4 regions of the Desulfovibrio sp. SGI.230 genome follow, and region 1 is predicted to be linked to each of the others. Evidence: predicted binding sites of a transcription regulator. Region 1 holds the regulator's gene; each other region holds the start of a gene.
The links. Region 1 encodes sigma-54, which starts transcription at its own class of promoters, with help from an activator protein. Its sites were predicted from a motif close to CTGGCACGGNNNNTGCTT; they were not measured.
Positions count from the first base shown of each region.

Region 2: nifJ (pyruvate:ferredoxin (flavodoxin) oxidoreductase) is a predicted target of sigma-54. The motif match lies at 1,152-1,169, and genes of this name have one in related genera.
Region 3: hpsG ((2S)-3-sulfopropanediol dehydratase) is a predicted target of sigma-54. The motif match lies at 1,073-1,090, and genes of this name have one in related genera.
Region 4: hpsG ((2S)-3-sulfopropanediol dehydratase) is a predicted target of sigma-54. The motif match lies at 750-767, and genes of this name have one in related genera.

Region 1 is NZ_JBNPKS010000004.1:168,735-170,938, reverse strand. It holds gene ACQRAG_RS05940 (CTP synthase) at 1-61, shown strand, start outside; gene rpoN (RNA polymerase factor sigma-54) at 241-1,671, shown strand; gene hpf (ribosome hibernation-promoting factor, HPF/YfiA family) at 1,694-2,204, shown strand, end outside.
Region 2 is NZ_JBNPKS010000016.1:42,269-44,472, forward strand. It holds gene nifJ (pyruvate:ferredoxin (flavodoxin) oxidoreductase) at 1-1,002, opposite strand, end outside; gene ACQRAG_RS10735 (FAD-dependent oxidoreductase) at 1,681-2,204, opposite strand, start outside.
Region 3 is NZ_JBNPKS010000002.1:148,826-151,029, forward strand. It holds gene ACQRAG_RS02690 (sigma-54-dependent Fis family transcriptional regulator) at 1-860, opposite strand, end outside; gene hpsG ((2S)-3-sulfopropanediol dehydratase) at 1,131-2,204, shown strand, end outside.
Region 4 is NZ_JBNPKS010000021.1:20,875-23,078, forward strand. It holds gene ACQRAG_RS11545 (TRAP transporter substrate-binding protein) at 1-325, opposite strand, end outside; gene hpsG ((2S)-3-sulfopropanediol dehydratase) at 829-2,204, shown strand, end outside.

The sequences.
Region 1 (2,204 bases):
GGCGGCGCATCCCCTGTTCCGCGAATTCATCAAGGCCGCCAAGAACAACCACAAGAAATAGGGCTTTTGTGCAAGAAAAGCCGTTCAGGACGCTCCGCTGGCGCGGGGCGTCCTTTTTTTATGCAATGACTTGAAATATTCCCTTTTTTGTGCTCCCGGTCCAGCCTCCCTTGCCTATTGGTGCAGCATGTGGCATGGTATTTGAAACGTAGAAAATTTTTACTGACAGGATAGCACCCCATGGCATTGGAACTTCGTCAACAACTCAAATTGTCGCAGCAGCTGGTCATGACCCCCCAGCTGCAGCAGGCCATCAAGCTGTTGCAGCTTTCTCGTGTCGAACTTCTGGAGACCGTCCAGCAGGAATTGCTGGAGAACCCCTTCCTGGAAGAGGCCCCGGCCAATGAGCCCGTGGCTCCGCAGGATCAGGAGGAGCCGCGGCACGAGAAGCCCCAGGACGAAGTCTATGACGAAGACCTTTCCCGCAATGCCGACTGGGAGGAATATCTCGGCGAATTCGCCAGCACGCCGCGCACCTCGCAGGGGCGGGAACTGGAGATCGCGGAAGAGATCTCTCCCCTGGAGGCCCGTTACTCGGCCAAGCCCACGCTGGAAGGCCATCTGCTCTGGCAGCTGCATCTTTCTACCCTGACGGACGAGCAGAAGGAGATCGGCGAGATCATCATCGGCAATCTGGGCTCGTCGGGCTATCTGCGGGCCAGCGTGGAAGAGATCGCCGAGATGGCGTCCACCACGCCGGAGGCCGTGCAGACCGTGCTGGAGCGCGTACAGCTTTTCGACCCGGTGGGCGTGGCGGCCCGGGATGCCCGCGAATGTCTGCTGGTGCAGCTGAAGAGCCTGCGCTACGACCGTGACCCCATCCTGCTGGAACTGGTGCAGTCGCATCTGGAAGATCTGGAAGCCCACCGCTACAAGCCCCTGCTGCGCAAGTTCAAGCTGGATATGGAAGGCCTGCGCGAGTACCTGGACATCATCCAGTCCCTGGAGCCCCTGCCCGGTGCCAGCTTCGACGGCAGCGAGCCCACCTATGTAAGCCCTGACGTCTTCGTGTACAGCGTCGGTGACGAATTCGTCATCCTGCTCAATGAAGATGGTTTGCCGCATCTGCAGCTCTCCAGCATGTTGCGTGATGGCGTTCCCTCCTGTAATGAAAAAGAGAAGGACTACGTTTCGGAAAAGGTGCGTTCCGCATCCTGGCTCATCCGCAGTCTGTACCAGCGGCAGCGGACGCTGTATAAAGTGGTGGAGAGCATCGTCAAACATCAGCAGCCCTTTTTCCGTGACGGCGTCACCAAGCTCGCGCCGCTCATCCTCAAGGATATCGCCGACGATATCGGGATGCATGAATCCACGGTCAGCCGCATCACCACCAACAAGTATGTGGCGACGCCGCACGGCATCTTCGAACTGAAATTTTTCTTCAACAGCGGGCTTGAACTGGACGATGGAAGTCAGGTAGGCTCAGAGAGCGTCAAGGCTCTGATCAAAAAGTTCATCGCTGGCGAAGATCCCAAATCGCCCCTGAGCGACGAGCGGCTCGGCGAGTTGCTCAAGGAACAGTTGAAGGTCAATATCGCACGGCGCACGGTGGCCAAGTACCGCACGGCGCTGAACATCCCCTCATCCTCAAAGCGCAAGGAACATTTCTGATTCCTGCACCACGGGAGGTTCTATGAACATTGCTTTCACTTTCAAGAACTTCGAGGCCTCCGATCATCTGAAGAAGTATGCCCGTCGCCGCATGGAGAAGATGGGACGCTTTTTTGGCAAGGCTTCCGGACTGGAAGTCGGTGTTGTGCTTACTGTGGACAAGTTCCGGCATCGCTGTGAAGTGACCATCGCCGGCGAGGGGCTGCACCTGAGTGCTTCCGAGCAGTCTTCCGACATGTACGCCGCCATCGACCTTGTGGTGGACAAGGTCGAGGCCCAGATCAAGAAGCACGTCTCGCGCGTCAAGGAACAGCGCCGTCAGGCCCGCAACGCCAGCGTGGACGTCTTCACCTACAACCTGGAAGCCGATCCCGATGAAGAACCCGCCGTGGTGGGCACCGAGCGCTTTGCGCCCAAGCCCCTGCATCTGGACGAAGCCCTGATGCAGCTGGAATCCATCGGCAGTGAGTTCCTGGTCTTCATCAATGCCGAGACCGACCGCGTCAATGTGGTGTACCGCCGTCGCATCGGCG
Region 2 (2,204 bases), on a different contig from region 1:
GGAACCGGGTTCCTTGGTGCGGTCGAGGACGGTGATGGTGGTGGCGGTGGCGGGGATGGCCTGCAGCAGGTGTTCGGCCGAGAAGGGACGGAACAGATGCACTTTCACCAGACCCACGCGCTGGCCGCGTTCGTTCAGGTAGTTGACGGTTTCCTGGATGACTTCACAGGAGGAACCCATGCTGATGATCACGCGGTCGGCTTCGGGATGGCCCACGTAGTCGAACAGGCGATGCTTGCGGCCGGTGATGGCGGCCACTTTCTTCATGTTTTCCAGCACGATGCCGGGCACGGCGTCATAGTACAGGTTGCTGGCTTCGCGGTTCTGGAAGAAGATGTCGGGGTTCTGGGCGGTGCCGCGGATATGGGGATGTTCCGGGTTCATGGCATTGGCGCGGAACTCTTCGACCTTGTCCCAGGGAACCAGCTTGCGGATGTCTTCGTAATCGATGGTCTCGATCTTCTGCACTTCGTGAGAGGTACGGAAACCGTCGAAGAAGTGGCAGAAGGGCACGCTGGCGTCAAGGGCGGACAGGTGGGCGACCAGGGCCATGTCCATGCATTCCTGCACCGAAGAGGAGCAGAGGAAGGCAAAACCGGTCTGGCGGCAGGCCATGACGTCCTGATGGTCACCGAAGATGGACAGGGCGTGGGAAGCCAGGGCACGGGCCGAAACATGGAAGACGCCGGGCAGCAGTTCGCCGGCGATCTTGTACATGTTGGGGATCATGAGCAGCAGGCCCTGGGAAGCGGTGTAGGTGCTGGTCAGAGAACCGGCAGCCAGCATACCGTGCACGGCACCGGCGGCACCGGCTTCGGACTGCATTTCACGCACGGTCACGGTCTGGCCCATCAGGTTCTTGCAACCCTTGGCAGCCATTTCGTCCATGACTTCGCCCATGACGGACGAAGGGGTAATGGGGTAAATGGCAGCCGTGTCCGACAGAGCGTAGGCAATATACGCGGTGGCGTTATTGCCGTCCATGGTTTTCATTTTCGCCATCTGTTCCTCCTTGCGCGCCTATCTTGGCGCGCATGTTTTTCCGGAATGGACACACCGGCAAGCGGTGGTCTTGTGCAAACAGAGAGGATCCATCGCATCATGCCGTGGCATGAGGCCGGAGCGGCCCGGGCGGAAGAAGCCCGAAAAAACGGCCGGGACCGTGCCTGTTCGCAATGGATGAGCCCTACCACAAAATTGTTTGTTTGAACAGTCTAATGTGGGCAGGCTGTGAAAAAAAATGCGCAAGCATTTTTGCAAGAGAAACAAAGGAGTTAGAAAGATATTGAGCCGCTGCGGCCCCGCAGGACGCGTGACCGGCGCCTTTGTCTCTCTTCAGGCTGCCTACTAAAAAGGGCGACAAAAGGCAATAACGGAAAATACCATGAAATATGTCATGTGATTATAGCCCGCAAAACGGCGCTGCGCAAGGCTTTGAAGGTCCTCCCGGCAGGGCTTGGGAAGGGGCGGTGCCCTGCCGGTCATGGCACCTTGCTGCGGCAGGCTGCTGACCGGGAAAGCGCAGGGAAGGGAGGCGGGCGAAGAGGCCGTTCCCCGGCCTTTAGGGGTGGCCGGGTACCCGGGGCGACTGCCGCCGTGCCGGACAGGGGCCCGCCGGCAGGCCATGAAAAAAGGGGCCCCCTGACGGGAGCCCCTTGAACAGGTCACAAGGACAAACAGCTAGATCTTGCCGCCGGTCTTGAGCACGGCCTGCATGCCGCCGGCGGCGTTGACCACGTCGGTGATGCCGTTGCGGGCCAGGATCAGCACGCTGTCATAGGCGCGCAGACCGGTGTTGCAGATGATGGCCACAGGACGGTCCTTGGGCACTTCGTTGACCCGGCTGGGCATCTCTTCCAGAGAGATGGAGTGCCATTCGGGATGGACGGCCTGCACGGCCTGACCGGCCTTGGCGGGACGGGCGTCGATGAAGAAGATGTTGTTCTCGGCGCGCTTTTCCCACAGCGCCATGAACTCTTCGGAGGTGATGGGCTTCACACGGCCGGCCAGCACGTTGTCGGCCACGTTGGCCACCACGTTGACCACGTCCATGGCAGAGGCGAAAGGCGGCGCGTAGGAGATCTCCAGGTTGGAGATGTCTTCCACGGTGGGCTTGCCGTACTGCAGCACGGCGGCCACGGCGTCGATGCGGGCCTTGAGGGCGTCACCGGCGGTGCAGGCGCCCTGGATGCCCAGCACGCGGC
Region 3 (2,204 bases), on a different contig from region 1:
CACTCCCTGTCCCGGATGTTCTTGCGGGACTGGATCATCATCAGCAGGGACTCGGCGCTCCCCAGCACATCATTGATGTTGCCCAGGGGCGCAGGCGGCGGCGAGATGTGGAGCATGCTCCGGCCGGTGCAGTTGGCGGCCTTGATCCCCCCGTTCTTGTCCAGGACGACGATCCCGGTGTCCACCTGTTCCAGGATGGCCTCCTGGTCGCTCAGCAGGTCATGCAGATGGTGCTGGTCACTGATGTCCTTGGCAGCCATCAGGACCATGCCCGAGGTATGCAGATGATAGAGCTCCAGCGGCAGGGCGATGGTCAGCACCCCCAGCATGCGCCGCTTGCCGCCAAAGATGGGCGCCGAGATGCAGCACAGGTCTTCTTCCTCCCGGATGAGATGCTCTGCTCCGAACAGCTCCACCACACTCTGTTCGCGCAGGCACAAGGCCGTGCTGGTGGTCCCCTCGTATTCTTCCCCCATCAGCATCCCCAGGGAAAGCAGGGCCGCCGCCGCGCGGCTCTTCGTCCCCACATGCTTGTGCAGCAGCACCCCGTCGCCGCTGGTGAGCAGGACGACGGTGGAGGAACTGCCCAAAATGGTGTTCAGGTATTCGATGACGGGGATGGCACAGGCCAGCAGTTCCCTGTTCTGCTGCATGACATGGGTCAGGGCGCTCTGCTCGAGGCATGTCCTTTTTTTGGCCAGTTTCGTCCCCAGAAAAGGAAGGCAGCGTTTCCACGACTCCAGGACAAGAGGACGCACCCGGCCTTCCGCCGCAGCCTGATCCCCTGCCAGGAATGCCTGCTTTGCCTTGACGATATCCTTCCAGTACGCCGCATCACGATAATCGATAGTTTTCCCCACAAAGACCTCGCTCAAGGTTGACGACCGGTTTATATGACCTGAAACAGGACACCACAAACACCGGACATTGTCCACAAAGAAAGCACATGTCCTGTATTTGGACATATCAGCATGTCCTCACGGCCTTTCCGCGCCGCCCGCATGTGCTCCTTTCTTCACAAGCAACAAGCAGACCAAAATATAACAGGCTAAAAACTCTCGTTTTTTTATATTTGGCATGTCCTGTGCATTAAGTGGGACAAATTTCACTTCTATGCAAGGAGATGTGTCATGATGAATTGCTGCTGCTGTGAAAGTCAGCAAGAAGCGTGGATCCGCGAAGCTGCCGAAGGCAAGCCCAACCGGTTCCGCAAGGACAACCCCCGCGTCATCGACATGCTGGAGTCCTTTGACTGCACTCCGCCCTATGTCGACATCGAGCGCGCCCGCTATTTCACCGAATCCATGAAGCAGACGGAAGGCCAGCACCTGACCCTGCGCTGGGCCAAGGCCCTGATGAACGTGGCCCAGAAGATGCCCGTCTATATCGAAGATACCCAGCTCATCGTGGGCCGTCTGGGCACCGACAAGGGGCGCTACGGCATCGTCTATCCCGAACTGGACGGCGACTTCTATGAAGGTGTCCTGGCTGACTTCGCCACGCGCGAGAACCCGCCGATCCGCATCGACAAGGAAAACATCCCCGTTCTCCTCGGCGAAATCGGTTCCTACTGGAAGGGCAAGACCTACCATCACGCCCTGTTCCAGAACATGCCGGAATTCTGCCGCCACAATGCCTATTCCGATGCCGAGGGCCTCTCGCCCCGCTACATCGTTTCCGAGTCTTCCTCGCTGCGTTCCAGCCTGCAGTGGGTGCTGGACTTCGACAAAGTGCTGAAGCTGGGCTTTGCGGGCGTGAAGGCCGACGCCATGCGCCGCCTGGAGGCCCTGGACCCCGAGAACCCCGCTGACCAGCTGTACAAGCGCCCCTTCCTGGAAGCCGTGGCCCTGGTCTGCGACGCGGTGGTGGTCTTTGCCCACCGCCATGCTGCCCTGGCCCGTGAAAAGGCCGTGGCGGAAAAAGATCCTGTCCGCAAGCAGGAACTGCTGGAGATCGCCGAACGCTGCGAATGGGTGCCCGAACATCCCGCCCGCACCTTCCATGAAGCCGTGCAGTCCCACTGGTTCGCCCAGGCCTTCTCCCGCCTGGAACAGCGCACGGGCTGCATCATCTCCAACGGCCGCATGGACCAGCAGCTCATCTCCTACTACCGTCAGGACATCAAGGCCGGCATCCTGGACGAGAAGAAGGCCCTGGAGATCCTGGGCTGCATGTGGTGCCAGATGGCCCAGTTCATCGAACTG
Region 4 (2,204 bases), on a different contig from region 1:
AGGGCAGGTCGATGGCCATGTAAGCCTTGGAGAAGCTGGCCAGGTTGGGGGTGGAGCTGGAGGAAAGGTCCAGCGTACCGGCCTGGGCGGCTTCGGTGGTTACACGGTCACTGCCCAGCTGGCAGTTGGGGAACAGCTGGATACGGATCTTGCGATGGCTTTTTTCTTCCACCAGCTGCTTGAACTTTTCATAACCCACGGTGACGTTGTTGCCGGGAGCCATGGGATGACCAAGACGCAGGACCAGCGGACGTTCCGCATTGGCGGCGACGCTGAAGCCGAGAACCATGGCCAGAGCCAGAGCCAGAACAGTAAGTTTACGCATGCCACACCTCACATGGTTTATGGGGACACAAGACGGATGTCTTGTGCATAATTTCTCAAATGCAAGAATGCTTCTTCACCTCCGAATCTAAACGAGCAAAATTTTTTTTTCAACAAGCGCCAGTCATTTTAGGGGTTTATGGAGATATTATGATAACTGTTATTACATTTTTGGTGCAAAAATGCATCATTTTGGGCGGGGGGAAATTCGGGAAGAATTTTTTTTTGATCTATCTGACAGTCAAGCCTTCACAGCCAGAATGCTGCATTTGATGCTGCTTTCAGTGTCATGAAAATGATGCATTTTGGCATCATCGGCCTCTGAAAAGGCTGTGAAAAAAATTTTTAGACGCAAAATTGCATCATTTTGATATATTTGCTGGGGGGCTAAAAAAAATATATTAAAAAATCAATATGTTACCAAAATGGCACAGGCATTGCTATTTATTTCGCAAGCGATTCGTCGCGAAATATGTCAAACACCCTTTCAAGAGGAGAACAGATATGTCTCAGACCGTTTGCGAATGCAGATCCCCCCAGGAACAGCGCCTGCTCGATAAGATCGAAGGCAAGGTCGACCGTTTCCGCGCCACCCACGAGCGCGTGTTCCGCATGCTGGAACGCTTCGACGGCATGAAGCCCCGCATCGACATCGAACGCGCCCTGTACTTCACCCAGTCCATGCAGGAAACCGAAGGCCAGCCCCTGGTGCTGCGCTGGGCCAAGGCTCTGATGCACATCGCCCAGAACATCACCGTGTACGTGCAGGACGACCAGCTGCTGCTGGGCCGCGCCGGCTGCGACGGCCGTTACGGCATCCTGTACCCCGAACTGGACGGCGACTTCCTGGACATGGCCGTGAAAGACCTGCCCACCCGCGCCACCTCTCCTGCCACCATCACCGCTGAAGACGCCAAGCGCGTGATCGAAGAGATCGCTCCTTACTGGAAGGGCAAGACCTACCACGAAGCTCTGGCCGCCGCTCTGCCTCCGGAAATCCACAAGCTGACCTACGACGATCCCAAGGGCCTGATCTCCCGCTTCATCGTCAACGAAACCTCTTCTTTCCGTTCCTCCATCCAGTGGGTGCATGACTACGGCAAGATCCTGAAGCGCGGCTTCAACGACATCAAGCGCGAAGCCCAGGAAAAGCTGGCCGCCCTCGATCCCGCCAGCGCCAAGGACATGTGCGAAAAGAAGCCCTTCCTGGATGCCGTCGTGATCGTGTGTGACGCCATCGTGCTGTGGGCCAAGCGCCACGCTGACGAAGCCCGCAAGGTGGCCGAAAAGACCGACGATCCCGTCCGCAAGGCCGAACTGCTGCGCATGGCCGCCAACGCCGAACGCGTGCCCGGCGAACCCGCCCGCGACTTCTGGGAAGCCTGCCAGAGCCAGTGGTTCGTGCAGATGTTCTCCCGTATCGAACAGAAGACCGGTACCACCATCTCCAACGGTCGTATGGATCAGTACCTGTACCCCTACTACCAGCAGGACATCGAAAACGGCAGCCTGGACAACAAGAAGGCCATCGAACTGCTGGAATGCATGTGGGTGGGCATGGCCGAATTCATCGACATGTACATCTCTCCCTGCGGCGGCGCCTTCAACGAAGGTTACGCTCACTGGGAAGCCGTGACCGTGGGTGGCCAGACCCCCGACGGCCGCGACGCCACCAACGAACTGACCCACCTGATCCTGAAGTCCAAGCGCGAATTCCCGCTGCACTACCCCGACCTGGCCGCCCGTATCCACAGCCGCTCGCCTGAAAGCTACCTGTGGGACGTGGCCGAGACCATCAAGGACGGCTCCGGCTTCCCCAAACTGATCAACGACGAAGAAGTCGTGCCCCTGTACGTGGCCAAGGGTGCCACCTTCGAAGA